Regions from separate parts of the Pseudomonas fjordensis genome, predicted to be linked through region 2. Evidence: riboswitches for the same ligand, from Rfam matches in the RefSeq annotation. Region 2 holds a riboswitch; the other holds the start of a gene.

Region 1 (5,882 bases), 1.7 Mb from region 2:
GTCGGCCGGCGGGCACTTGGCGGCGGCCACTTTGTTGGCGCTCAAGCAATGGCCCGAGTTGCTGCAACGGGTGAGCGGGGCGGTGTTGTATTACGGCGTCTACGACTTGACCGGCACTCCGAGCGTGCGCACCGCCGGGCCGGACACCTTGTTGTTGGACGGGCCAGGCATGGTCGACGCGCTGCGCCTGCTGACGCCGGGGCTCACCGATGAAGCGCGCCAGCAAGCGCCGTTGTCGCCCTTGTATGGGGACTTTGAAGGGTTGCCGCCTGCGCTGATGTTTGTGGGCGAGTTGGACCCGCTCAAGGATGACACCCTGCTGATCGCCGAGCGATGGGCGGGCGTTGAGGCGCACCTGCTGCCGGAGGCGGCTCATGGGTTTATTCATTTTCCGGTGGCGATGGCCGACAGGGTGTTGGCGTACAGCCGCCAGTGGATAACAGGTCGAATCCTTGGCAATGGGCGTTAGCATTCAGGCGGCCAAAGCCGCTGACATTCCCGAGGTGCTGAGCTTCGCTTTGCAGGCTCGCGATGAGCTGTTTCCAACGCTCAGCGCAACCGGAATGCCCCATGATCTGGCGCAGTTCGAAGCCGTTTACCTTCAGGGTGGCGGGCAGTTTCTGATTGCCCGCGCCGACGGCCAAATCGTGGCTGCGGTGGGCTATCGGCCTTATGACAGTCGTTTTCCCCAGTTGGACTACCGGGGCTGCAAGACAGTGGAAGTGGTGCGCCTGTATGTGCGCCCGGCGTTCCGTCGCTTGGGCCTGGCGGGCCAGTTATACCGCTCGTTGGAGGCGCTGGCGCGGGAGGCGGATGTGAAAGTGGTTTACCTGCACACCCATCCGTTTCTGCCCGGGGCGATTGATTTCTGGCGGCGGCAGGGCTTCGAGGTGGTGGATGTCGAGGCAGACCCGCTCTGGCAAACCACCCATATGCACCGCCTTCTGTAGGAGCGAGCTCGCTCGCGAAAAACGTCAACGATAACGCGTATTTCCTGGATGAACGCGGCGCCTGTGGGTTTTTCGCGAGCAAGCTCGCTCCTACAGGTTCAGTTTCAGTTGGAGCGCAGGCGCAGGATTTTTGCGCCGTCGAACGGGTCCGTCAGGTAATGCCCCTGCACTCCGAACGTTTCTTGCAAACGCTGTGGCGTCAGCACTTCCAGTGGCGTACCCAGCGCCACCAGTCGCCCACGATCCAGCACGGCCAGGCGATCACAGGTCAGTGCCTGGTTCAGGTCGTGCAGCGCAATCAAAGTGGTCACCGGCAAGCCTTGCACGCCTTTGAGGATCGCCAGTTGATGCTGGATATCCAGGTGATTGGTCGGCTCATCCAGCAACAAAATCTGCGGGCGCTGCGCCAGGGCGCGGGCGATGTGCACGCGTTGGCGTTCGCCGCCAGAGAGGCTGCGCCAGGCGCGTTGGCTCAGGTGGGTAGCGTCTACGTCGTGCAGCGCCTGATGCACGATGGCGTCGTCTTCACGCGACCACGGGCTCAACGCCGACAGCCATGGCGTGCGGCCCAGGGCCACGGCGTCGAACACGCGGATGGCGTCGTCGGTGTCGGCCTGTTGCTCCACGACCGCCAGCTGTTGCGCGATGGTGCGGCGCGACAACTCACCGAGGCGCTTGCCACCCAGGCGCACTTCGCCGCTGGCCGGCGGGCGCAAACCGGCGAGCAGTTTGAGCAGGGTGGACTTGCCCGAGCCGTTCGGCCCGACGATGCCCAGGGTCTCGCCCGCCTGCACGTCCAGGTCGATACCGTGCAGTAACTGCGCCTCACGCACCTTGAAACCCAGGCCGCTGCAACTGAGCACGCTCATCGGGCGTTCCTCCGGCCAATCAAAATCAACGCAAATACCGGCGCGCCTACCAGCGCCGTGACCACCCCAACGGGAATCACTTGGCCCTTGATCAGGGTGCGTGAGAGCACATCGGCGGCGATCAGAAACAGCGCGCCGCCCAAGGCACTGGCCGGTAGTAACCGCGAATGCCCGGTGCCGAGCAACAGGCGCGCAGCGTGGGGAATCACCAGCCCGACAAAACCAATGGAGCCGACGATAGACACCATCACCGCCGTGACCAACGCGGCGCAGGCCACCAGCACAAATTGCACGCGGCGCACCGGAATGCCCAGGGAGGCCGCCGAGTCGCTGCCGAAGGTGAACGCATCCAATGCACGGCGATGCCACAAGCACACCGCCAGCCCTAGCGCCGCCACCGGCACCGCCAGCCACACCGACGGCCAGCGCACGCCGCTGAGGTTACCCAGCAGCCAGAACATAATGCCGCGGGCTTGTTCGGAACTGGCCGACTTGGTGATGAGGAACGCGGTCAGGGCATTGAACAATTGCGAACCGGCGATGCCCGCGAGGATGATCTGCCCGGTGCCGCTGGACGATCCGCTGGCGCGGGCGAGCAGAATCACCAGCGCAAACGCGGCCATGGCGCCGACAAACGCCCCTGCCGACAGCGACACCAGCCCACCGCCCACACCGATCAGCACGACGAGCACGGCCCCGGTGGAGGCGCCAGCGCTGATGCCCAACAGGTACGGGTCTGCCAGCGGGTTACGCAGCAACGATTGCAGGATCACCCCGCAGGTCGCCAGCCCGGCACCGCAGGCTGCGGCCACCAGGGTGCGGGTCAGGCGGTAGTTCCACACCACGCCTTCATCGATCGGGTCCAGCGCGTAGCCTGCGGCCCAGAGCTTATTGGCGAGCACCTGCAGCACCACCTGCGGTTCGATGGCGGTTTCGCCGATGGCCACGCCGGCGAGCAGGGCGAGCAACAGCAGGGCGAGGGCAATGAGGGTGCGCATCATTGGCCCAGGTCGTAGCCGTCGATGGCCGTAGCGAGTTGTTCAAGGCCGTCGAACGTGCGCAGGCTGGCCTGCAGTGCCAGGGCGTCGAGGATGATGATGCGGTTGTGTTTCACCGCGTCCATGTTGCGGGTGACGGGGTCGCTGCGCAGGAAGGCGAGTTTTTTCTCGTGGTCGTCGGCGGGGTAGCGGCGACGGTCCATGCGTGCAATCACCAGGAAGGTGGGGTTGGCCTTGGCGATGGTTTCCCAGCCGACGGCGGGCCATTCTTCATCGGACTGCACCACGTTGTGCAGGCCCAGGGTTTGCAGCATGAATTGCGGCACGCCTTTATGGCCGGCCACATAAGGGTCGCTGGCCATCTCGGCGCTGGAGAACCACACCAGTGCGCTGGCCTGCTTCAAACCTTTGCCCTGGGCGGTGGCGATGGATGTGGCCAGGCGCGCCTTGAGCTCATCGTTCAACTGTTGGCCGCGCGCCTGCACGTCGAAAATCTGCGCAAGCTGGTGGATGCTCTGGTAAATCGTCTCGATGCGAAACGGTTGCAACCGCGTGCCGTCGGCGCCGACCAGATTGTCCTTGGCTTCGCAGTCAGAGGGCAGCACATAGGTGGGGATTTTCAACTCATGAAATTGCTCACGGGTGCCGACCACGCCTTGCGGGCCCACCACCCATTCCAGTTCGGCGGCCACCAGTTGCGGGCGCTTGGCGATCACAGCTTCAAAGCTTGGCTCGTTGTTGGCCAGGCGCTCGATGCGGTCGTTCTGTGCTTTGTACTGTGGCAACACGTTGTTGAACCACAGCGAGGTGCCTACCACTTTATCGCCCACGCCCAAGGCATAAAGCATCTCGGTGGCGGCCTGGCCGATGCTCACGCTGCGAGCGGGTGCTTGCTGGAAGGTCAGGCTGCTGCCGCAGTTTTCCACGATCAGCGGGTAGTGGCTTGGCGTGGCGTGGGCCAGGGCGCAGGCACTCAAGCCTGCGAGCAGGGCGGTAACACGTGGCAGCATGGGGCGATCTCCGAGTGAACCAGGGGTGCAGCTGGGGAGTTACGGCTCGGAAATACGCCCTGGGACGCTACAGGTGCGCAGGGCCAGGATGTCCTTCCCGGACACCCCGCCGGTTAGTGATGTTGCTGGGCCGGCAGGTCTCCTGACTGATGCGTCATCGCCACGCCCCCGCCTTCCCGGACGAGGTCCAGTGGCATTCAGGGGCAGGCTCAGCACCTACAGTTGCGGGGGCAGTTTCGATTGACGCCTGGGCGGCGTTTCGAATTCCCTATTAGTCCCACGTGGGAACCGGCGCCGGTATGGTAAGCGATCACGCCCTGTAGGAGCGAGCTTGCTCGCGAAGAACTTGAGAACACCGCGGGCCATCAGGCGCCCCTGCGTTATCGTTGACGGTCTTCGCGAGCAAGCTCGCTCCTACAGGCGGAGTGGTTAGAGTCGAATGTCTTGGGGGCCGCGGATCAGGGCTTCGATGCGCGTGCCGGTAGCGCGCTCTTCGTTGCTGAAGCCGTCGTAGTCAGCCAGTTGGCCGAAGCGAATGCCGGTCAATTGTTCGATCGCAATCACACTGCGTTGGTAGGTCCTGAGCTGGCCGAACACCAGGTCCAATTGGTCCAGCTCGCGGCGCTGGTCAATCATGTAGGCGCTGGCGGACGGTTTGCCGTCGTCGCTGAGGTAGGCCACCACTTTCCAGAACGCCTGGGGGATTTTTACCCCGCGATACACGCGGTCGTTGTCGCTGAACACCGGGCCGCTGAACACCGTGGCCCGGGCTTTCCAGCGCTGGGTGTTGTCGAGGATATAGTCCTCGAGTTCCAGCCAGGTCTTCTGATTGAAGCCGCTCATCTGTGGCGAGCAGTTGGTGAAGTGGAAGGTGTCGAGGTTGGCCGTGGTCGCGTCGTCGCCCCAGTTGGGGTCCTGGCGGCGCACCAGGTGGCCGCGGTCCAGGCCGTTGCCGGCGTACAGGTCTTCACCGACCTGCGCGTCGGTGGGCAGGCGGCCATCGTAGGCCCAGGAGTCGTTGCTGCGCACGATGTCCACATGCTTGGCGCCGTCGATATTTACCCCCACGTACAGCGCCAGTCGTCGAGAGCGCGACATGGTGATGGAGAAATGCGTGTAGTCCAGGCGCTTGGGTTGCACGTCGCCCGCCAGTGGCTCGCCAACCGTGGGCCATGGCACCACGAAGTCACTGAGGAAATCGTCGACGTAGCCAACGCGGTTTTTGAGGTCCTTGGCCGCTGTGACACGCGACGTCGCGGCTCTGGCTTCCAGCAGGGTGGGGCTGGGCGCGATCAACGGTCGCAGATCGGCGAGCCTGGGGCGGTGCGACAGGTCGATTTTGACTGTGCGGGCGGGCATGGGCATGTTCCTTATGGGCCTCGGATAAACACCACTGCAACACAAACTCATGACAATTTGGCCCGGGTGGCGATCCCAGGGCTATCCTGAAAAACGTTACCCGGACGTTCATCACACGCCAAAAAGGAGCCAGCTCATGTGTGTTCGCCAACCACGCAATCCGATTTTCTGCCTGATTCCGCCGTACATGCTCGACCAGATCGCACGCCACGGCGACAAAGCGCAACGGGAGGTCGCGTTACGCACGCGTGCCAAGGACAGCACGTTCCGCTCGTTGCGCATGGTCGCCGAACCCGCCAAAAGCCCCGCGCGGATGGCATTGGCGGCGGGCAGCGAAAAACAGCGCTCGATCTACAGCGCCAACAACACCGACAGCCTGCCCGGAAAACTGATCCGTGGCGAAGGGCAGCCCGCCAGTGGCGATGCTGCGGTGGATGAGGCCTATGACGGCCTGGGCGCAACCTTCGACTTTTTCGACCAAGTGTTCGACCGCAATTCCATCGACGACGCGGGCATGGCCCTGGATGCCACTGTGCACTTCGGCCAGGACTACAACAATGCATTCTGGAATTCGACCCAGATGGTGTTTGGCGATGGCGACCAGCAGTTGTTCAACCGCTTCACGGTGGCGCTCGATGTCATCGGCCATGAGTTGGCCCATGGCGTGACCGAGGATGAGGCCAAGCTCATGTACTT
Region 2 (5,882 bases):
CGACAGCAACGCTGCTCAGGCCGCTGAGTTCCGGGTCCGGGCGGTCGTCACCCGGCACCAGGATCAGGGTGACGCCGCGCTCGGCCAACTCCACCAGGCGCTCGATACCGTAGCGCCAATAGCCGATGCCGCCGTGCAATGACAGCAGGATGACCTTGGCGTGGCGCAATACCTCGTCGACGTACAGGTCGACCGAGGCATGGTTCTGCACCTGCATCGGGTTGGCCAGGCGCAGGCTGGGGTAGTCCTCGGGCAATTGCTGGGCGGCTTCGGCGAGCAGCGCCAGGCTGGAATCGCCGCTGCACAGGATCACCAGTTCAGCGGGGGTCTGGCCAAGGTCGGCAATATTGTCGTCCGCGACGAAACCACCGGGTTGGGTCCTGAGCAGGTGCATGGTTAAACGCTGAGGGCGGCGCGCAATTGCGCTTCAAGGCCGGCGGCGTCCAGTTCCTGGCCGATCAGCACCAGGCGCGTGGTGCGTGCTTCGTCAGCGCCCCAGGCACGGTCGAAGTGCTTGTCAAAGCGCGTGCCCACGCCCTGGATCAGCAGACGCATCGGTTTGTTGGGGATCGCGGCGAACCCTTTCACACGCAGGATGCCGTGCTGCACCACCAACTGGGTCAGAGCGTCGAGCAACAGCGCTTCGTCGGCTTGGGGCAAGTCGATGGAGATGGAATCGAAGGCATCGTGATCGTGGTCGTCTTCACCTTCGTGGTGATGGTCGTGATGGCTGTGACGCCCGTCGATATGCTCCTCGGAACCGGCGCCCAGGCCGATCAGCACGTCCAGAGGCAGGCGACCGCTGCTGGCTTCGATGATCTTCACCGCGGGCGGCAGTTCTTCGGCGACTTCCAGGCGCACACGGGCCAGGTCTTCGGCGCTGATCAGGTCGGTTTTGTTGAGAATCACCAGATCGGCGCTGGCCAACTGGTCGGCGAACAGCTCGTGCAACGGCGATTCGTGGTCCAGGTTGGGGTCAAGTTTGCGCTGGGCGTCGACCTGGTCCGGGAAGGCGGCAAAGGTGCCGGCAGCCACGGCCGGGCTGTCGACCACGGTGATCACCGCGTCAACGGTGCAGGCGCTGCGGATTTCCGGCCACTGGAAGGCTTGCACCAATGGCTTGGGCAGCGCCAGGCCTGAGGTTTCGATGAGGATATGGTCCAGGTCACCGCGACGGGCGACCAGTTCACGCATCACCGGGAAGAACTCTTCCTGCACGGTGCAGCACAGGCAACCGTTGGCCAGCTCGTAGACGCGGCCATTGGCTTCTTCTTCGGTGCAACCGATAGAACACTGCTTGAGGATTTCACCGTCAATGCCCAGCTCGCCGAACTCGTTGACGATCACCGCAATGCGACGGCCCTGGGCGTTGTCGAGCATATGGCGCAACAGCGTGGTTTTGCCCGAGCCGAGGAAGCCGGTAACGATGGTGACGGGAAGTTTGGCCAGTGTTTTCATCGGATGCCCTTTGGGGCGGGCATACGGGACGACAGGCCCTGCGGCGGCGCGCAGCAGCGGATTTCGTCACCGGATCACCCCGCCCGGTTGAATTGGAAAATCAGTCGCGAGGCAGGTCTCCTGGCTTGGGGTGTGCAGGTCTTGCGACCAACGCTGACTGCGCCTTCCCGCCCTATCGGCAGTGGCGTGGCAGTCAACTGAACCCTTCACAGTTGCGGGGGCAGCCGCGGCTTGAACCGCGTTCCCTTCTTAGCTTCGGCCTGGGCCGAAGAACCTCGAGGGTGCAAGGCTACAGGGGCTTGCAGCATTTGACTACCGTCCCCGGCCCATGCTCTCCTACACCTCTTGTTTCGGGTGCCCTTCACAGGGTGAAACGGGAAACCGGTGCGTCATAGACCTATGACCAGTCCGGTGCTGCCCCCGCAACGGTAAGCGAGCGAAGCGTCATGGCCACTGTGCGTTTGCATGGGAAGGCGACGCTTTCAGGAGGCCTCTTTCAAGAGCCGCCCCTCGCAAGCCCGGAGACCGGCCCGAAAAAATCAGATAACAAACCCGCGGTGGGCGGGCGCTGTTCGAACCCTGCGTGCCTGGCGCGTGGGGTCTTCATGCGCTCGTTTCACCCTGACACCTGAAAGGGACGCGCCATGTCGATCATCAGCAGCACTTCGCACTCCGCCACTAGCACCGCCACCCTCAGCCAACGCCTGACCGCCGCCATCGGCGCGTCGATCCTGGGCGCGTGCCTGGTGTATTTCGCCGGGTTCTCGCATATCGAGGCGGTGCACAACGCCGCCCACGATACCCGCCACAGCGCCGCGTTCCCGTGCCATTGAGAGCTGCCGACATGATCAAGCGTATTGCGCAAACCGCAGGGTTCACTGGGCTTTTGGCGGCCTTGCTGCTGACCCTGCTGCAAAGTTTCTGGGTGGCACCACTGATTCTGCAGGCGGAAAGCTATGAAAAAGCCCCGCCAGCCGCCGAAGTGGCGCATGAGCACGCCGCTGGTGCCGCAGCCCACACCCACGACGCCCAAGCCTGGGAGCCGGAAGATGGCTGGCAGCGCGTGCTGTCCACCACCGGCGGCAACCTGGTAGTGGCAGTAGGCTTTGCGCTGATGCTCGCCGGCCTCTACACGCTGCGCGCGCCGACCCGCACCGCCCAAGGCCTGCTCTGGGGCCTGGCCGGCTACGCGACCTTTGTACTGGCGCCCACCCTGGGCCTGCCCCCGGAACTGCCCGGTACCGCGGCCGCTGACCTGACGCTGCGCCAGACCTGGTGGATCGGCACTGCAGCATCGACCGCCGCCGGCCTGGCGCTGATCGTATTCGGCCGCAATTGGCTATTGAAAGGCCTTGGGCTGGCGATCCTTGCCGTGCCCCACTTCATCGGCGCGCCGCAACCTGAGGTGCATTCGATGCTGGCTCCGGAGGCGCTCGAAGCGCAGTTCAAGATCGCCTCGCAATTGACCAACGTGGCCTTCTGGTTGGCCCTGGGCCTGATCAGCGCCTGGTTGTTTCGCCGCAATCGCGACGACCAATACTCGGCATGATTCTGGTTGTCGGGCTTGGCTGCCAGCGGGGCTGTGAGGTTCACAGCCTGCTGGCGTTGCTGGACAGCGCCCTGGCCGAGGCCGGCATTGAGCGCTCACGCGTGACTGCGCTGGCAAGCATTGACCGCAAACGCGATGAGCCTGGCCTGCTGGCCCTGGCCCAGCGGTTGAACCTGCCCTTGCAATGTTTCAGTGCCGAACAACTGGTGGGCTATGAGCATCGGCTGAGCCATCGCTCTGCGCTGGCTTTTGCCCACACCGGCTGTTACGGCGTGGCCGAAAGCGCCGCCCTGGCCCTGGCCGAGCACCTGTCCAATGGCCCCGCGCGCCTGCTGATCACTCGCCAGAAAAGCGCACAGGCCACCCTTGCATTGGCCTGCGCAGGGTAAAATCCCGATAATTGCCGCTTTCGATCATGAGCAATCTTCATGCTCGCCCGTTTTTCAACAGGACTTCTCCATGACCGTCTACTTTATCGGCGCCGGCCCCGGCGACCCGGAATTGATCACCGTTAAGGGCCAGCGGCTGATTCGCAGTTGCCCGGTGATCATCTACGCCGGCTCGCTGGTGCCCGCCGCCGTACTGGAAGGTCACCAGGCGCTCCAGGTGGTCAACAGCGCCGAACTGCACCTGGAGCAAATCATCGAGCTGATCAAGACAGCCCATGCCCAAGGCCAGGATGTGGCGCGGGTGCACTCCGGCGACCCCAGCTTGTATGGGGCGATTGGCGAACAAATCCGCCATTTGCGTGAGCTGGGCATCCCGTTCCAGATCATTCCAGGAGTGACGGCTGTCGCGGCGTGCGCGGCCTTGCTGGAGACCGAACTGACCCTGCCGGACATCGCCCAGAGCGTGATCCTGACCCGTTACGCCGATAAAACCAGCATGCCCCCCGGTGAAGACTTCGACAGCCTGGCGCGGCATGGCACCACCATGGCGATTCATCTGGGGGTCAATCACTTGGAAAAGATCGTCGCCGAACTGCTGCCGCACTATGGCGCGGACTGCCCGATTGCCGTGGTGCACAGGGCGACCTGGCCGGACCAGGAGTGGGTGGTGGGTACGCTGAGTGACATTGCCGAGAAAGTCGCGGCCAAGGGGTTTCGGCGTACGGCATTGATCGTGGTGGGCCGGGTGTTGGCCAGTGACAGTTTCAGTGAGTCGTCGCTGTACCGCGCAGGGCATGCGCACCTCTATCGGCCCTGAAGAAACACAGTTTGGCTAGAGAGCTTGCTCCCGTGACGATCCGACAGTCGGTGCATAACTCTGTAACGATCAACGGTAACCACGATGCGAAGCGAGCCGCTCTTGATCTGCTTTTGATCTTAGGCGCCCCGTTAAACCACGCTGGCCGAACGCAGGCTTGAATTCGTGGGTAACCCGGCAGGACGCCGGGTTAGCCGCCCCGCGCCATGGATGGCGCGTGGCGGCGGCCCACGGATTCAAGCCTGCGTTCGGGCACACCGAGCCTAAGCGAGGTGCCGAGTGGTGGGGCAAGAGCGTTTTGCTTACTTTTGCGCTTTTCAAAAGTGAGCCGCCGTCAGGGCGGAACCCTAAGTGGCCGTTACCGCAGCAATGGATATGTACACAATCCAACTGTGTTGACTGTCAAGCCGCCTTCGCGAGCAAGCCCGCTCCCACAATTTGGATCGTGGGCTTCAGGTGGATAGGCGTCGGCCATGAGGCCGACATCGCAGGCAAGCCAGCTCCCACCCTTGATCTATTTTGTTAGATGTATCTTATAACTGACTGAATTTTAAGCATAAAAAACGGCGCTCACGGGGCGCCGTTTTTTTATGTTCGCAGTGAACACCTTACTCAGTAGTAGGCGTTTTCTTTCTGCGTGTGGTCGGTCACGTCACGTACGCCCTTGAGCTCAGGAATGCGCTCGAGCAGTGTGCGTTCGATACCTTCCTTCAACGTAACGTCCGCCTGGCCACAGCCCTGGCAGCCGCCGCCGAACTTCAACACGGCGATACCGTCCTCCACCACGTCGATCAGGCTCACCTGGCCGCCGTGGCTGGCCAGCCCAGGGTTGATCTCGGTTTGCAGGTAGTAGTTGATGCGCTCATTGACCGGGCTGTCGGCATTGACGTTCGGCACCTTGGCGTTGGGGGCCTTGATGGTCAACTGGCCGCCCATACGGTCGGTGGCGTAGTCGACCACGGCGTCGTCAAGGAAGGCTTCGCTGAACGCGTCGATGTAGGCGGTGAAGCTCTTGAGCCCCAGGGCGGTGTCTTCAGGCTTCTCTTCGCCGGGCTTGCAGTAGGCAATGCAAGTCTCGGCGTACTGGGTGCCAGGCTGGGTGATAAAGACGCGGATGCCGATACCTGGGGTGTTCTGCTTGGACAGCAGGTCAGCCAGGTAATCGTGGGCGGCGTCGGTAATGGTTATGGCAGTCATGGAAACTCCTCACAGGCTTGCCCGCAGTTTACGCCAAATTATTACCCAGGTACAAAGTCCGAGTGTTTTTGTCGGGAAAGACCTGATCCTGCTGACCGAACCCGCTGGCGCTCCTACCGGTTTCTGCGAAAACCTATGCCTACCTATGTAGGCCACCTGCAAAACCGCGCTGAATATAGTGAATCCTCTTCGACCAAGGATTGTGAGGATTGCATGAACAACGCGTTGCAGAGTTTCTATTTCAACGGCTTGCCTGAACAGCAAGCGCACCTGGACCATCTGATTGAGTTCGTGACGGCGCACATTTCACGTTCAGTAACCGCCGCCGAGGTGTACTACTACCCTCCCCCGCAGTCCGAGCTGAATCGCGAGTGCAAGGAAGCCTTTCGGGTCCTGGCAAAACTGGAAGCCGATGAAGACTTTCAGCAGTTCCTGCGGGACAAGCCTGAACCGGATAATTCTCTGCTAGGCC

What was found. A riboswitch is a leader RNA that binds a small molecule or an ion and turns the genes downstream of it on or off. The one in region 2 is predicted to bind cobalamin.
Positions count from the first base shown of each region.
Region 1: it holds a riboswitch for cobalamin, as region 2 does, so the genes downstream of both, ACWHXD_RS20510 (ABC transporter substrate-binding protein) here and ACWHXD_RS12535 (CbtB domain-containing protein) in region 2, are expected to answer to the same signal.

Region 1 covers NZ_OZ336860.1:4,504,636-4,510,517, reverse strand. The annotation lists gene ACWHXD_RS20530 (alpha/beta hydrolase fold domain-containing protein) at 1-469, shown strand, start outside; gene ACWHXD_RS20525 (GNAT family N-acetyltransferase) at 459-950, shown strand; gene ACWHXD_RS20520 (ABC transporter ATP-binding protein) at 1,055-1,819, opposite strand; gene ACWHXD_RS20515 (FecCD family ABC transporter permease) at 1,816-2,820, opposite strand; gene ACWHXD_RS20510 (ABC transporter substrate-binding protein) at 2,817-3,827, opposite strand; cobalamin riboswitch at 3,943-4,135, opposite strand; gene ACWHXD_RS20505 (DNA/RNA non-specific endonuclease) at 4,257-5,186, opposite strand; gene ACWHXD_RS20500 (M4 family metallopeptidase) at 5,323-5,882, shown strand, end outside.
Region 2 covers NZ_OZ336860.1:2,771,229-2,777,110, reverse strand. The annotation lists gene cobN (cobaltochelatase subunit CobN) at 1-394, opposite strand, end outside; gene cobW (cobalamin biosynthesis protein CobW) at 397-1,458, opposite strand; cobalamin riboswitch at 1,552-1,751, opposite strand; cobalamin riboswitch at 1,794-2,006, shown strand; gene ACWHXD_RS12535 (CbtB domain-containing protein) at 2,103-2,291, shown strand; gene ACWHXD_RS12530 (CbtA family protein) at 2,303-3,007, shown strand; gene ACWHXD_RS12525 (cobalamin biosynthesis protein) at 3,004-3,396, shown strand; gene cobM (precorrin-4 C(11)-methyltransferase) at 3,467-4,213, shown strand; gene nfuA (Fe-S biogenesis protein NfuA) at 4,826-5,410, opposite strand; gene ACWHXD_RS12510 (SET domain-containing protein-lysine N-methyltransferase) at 5,624-5,882, shown strand, end outside.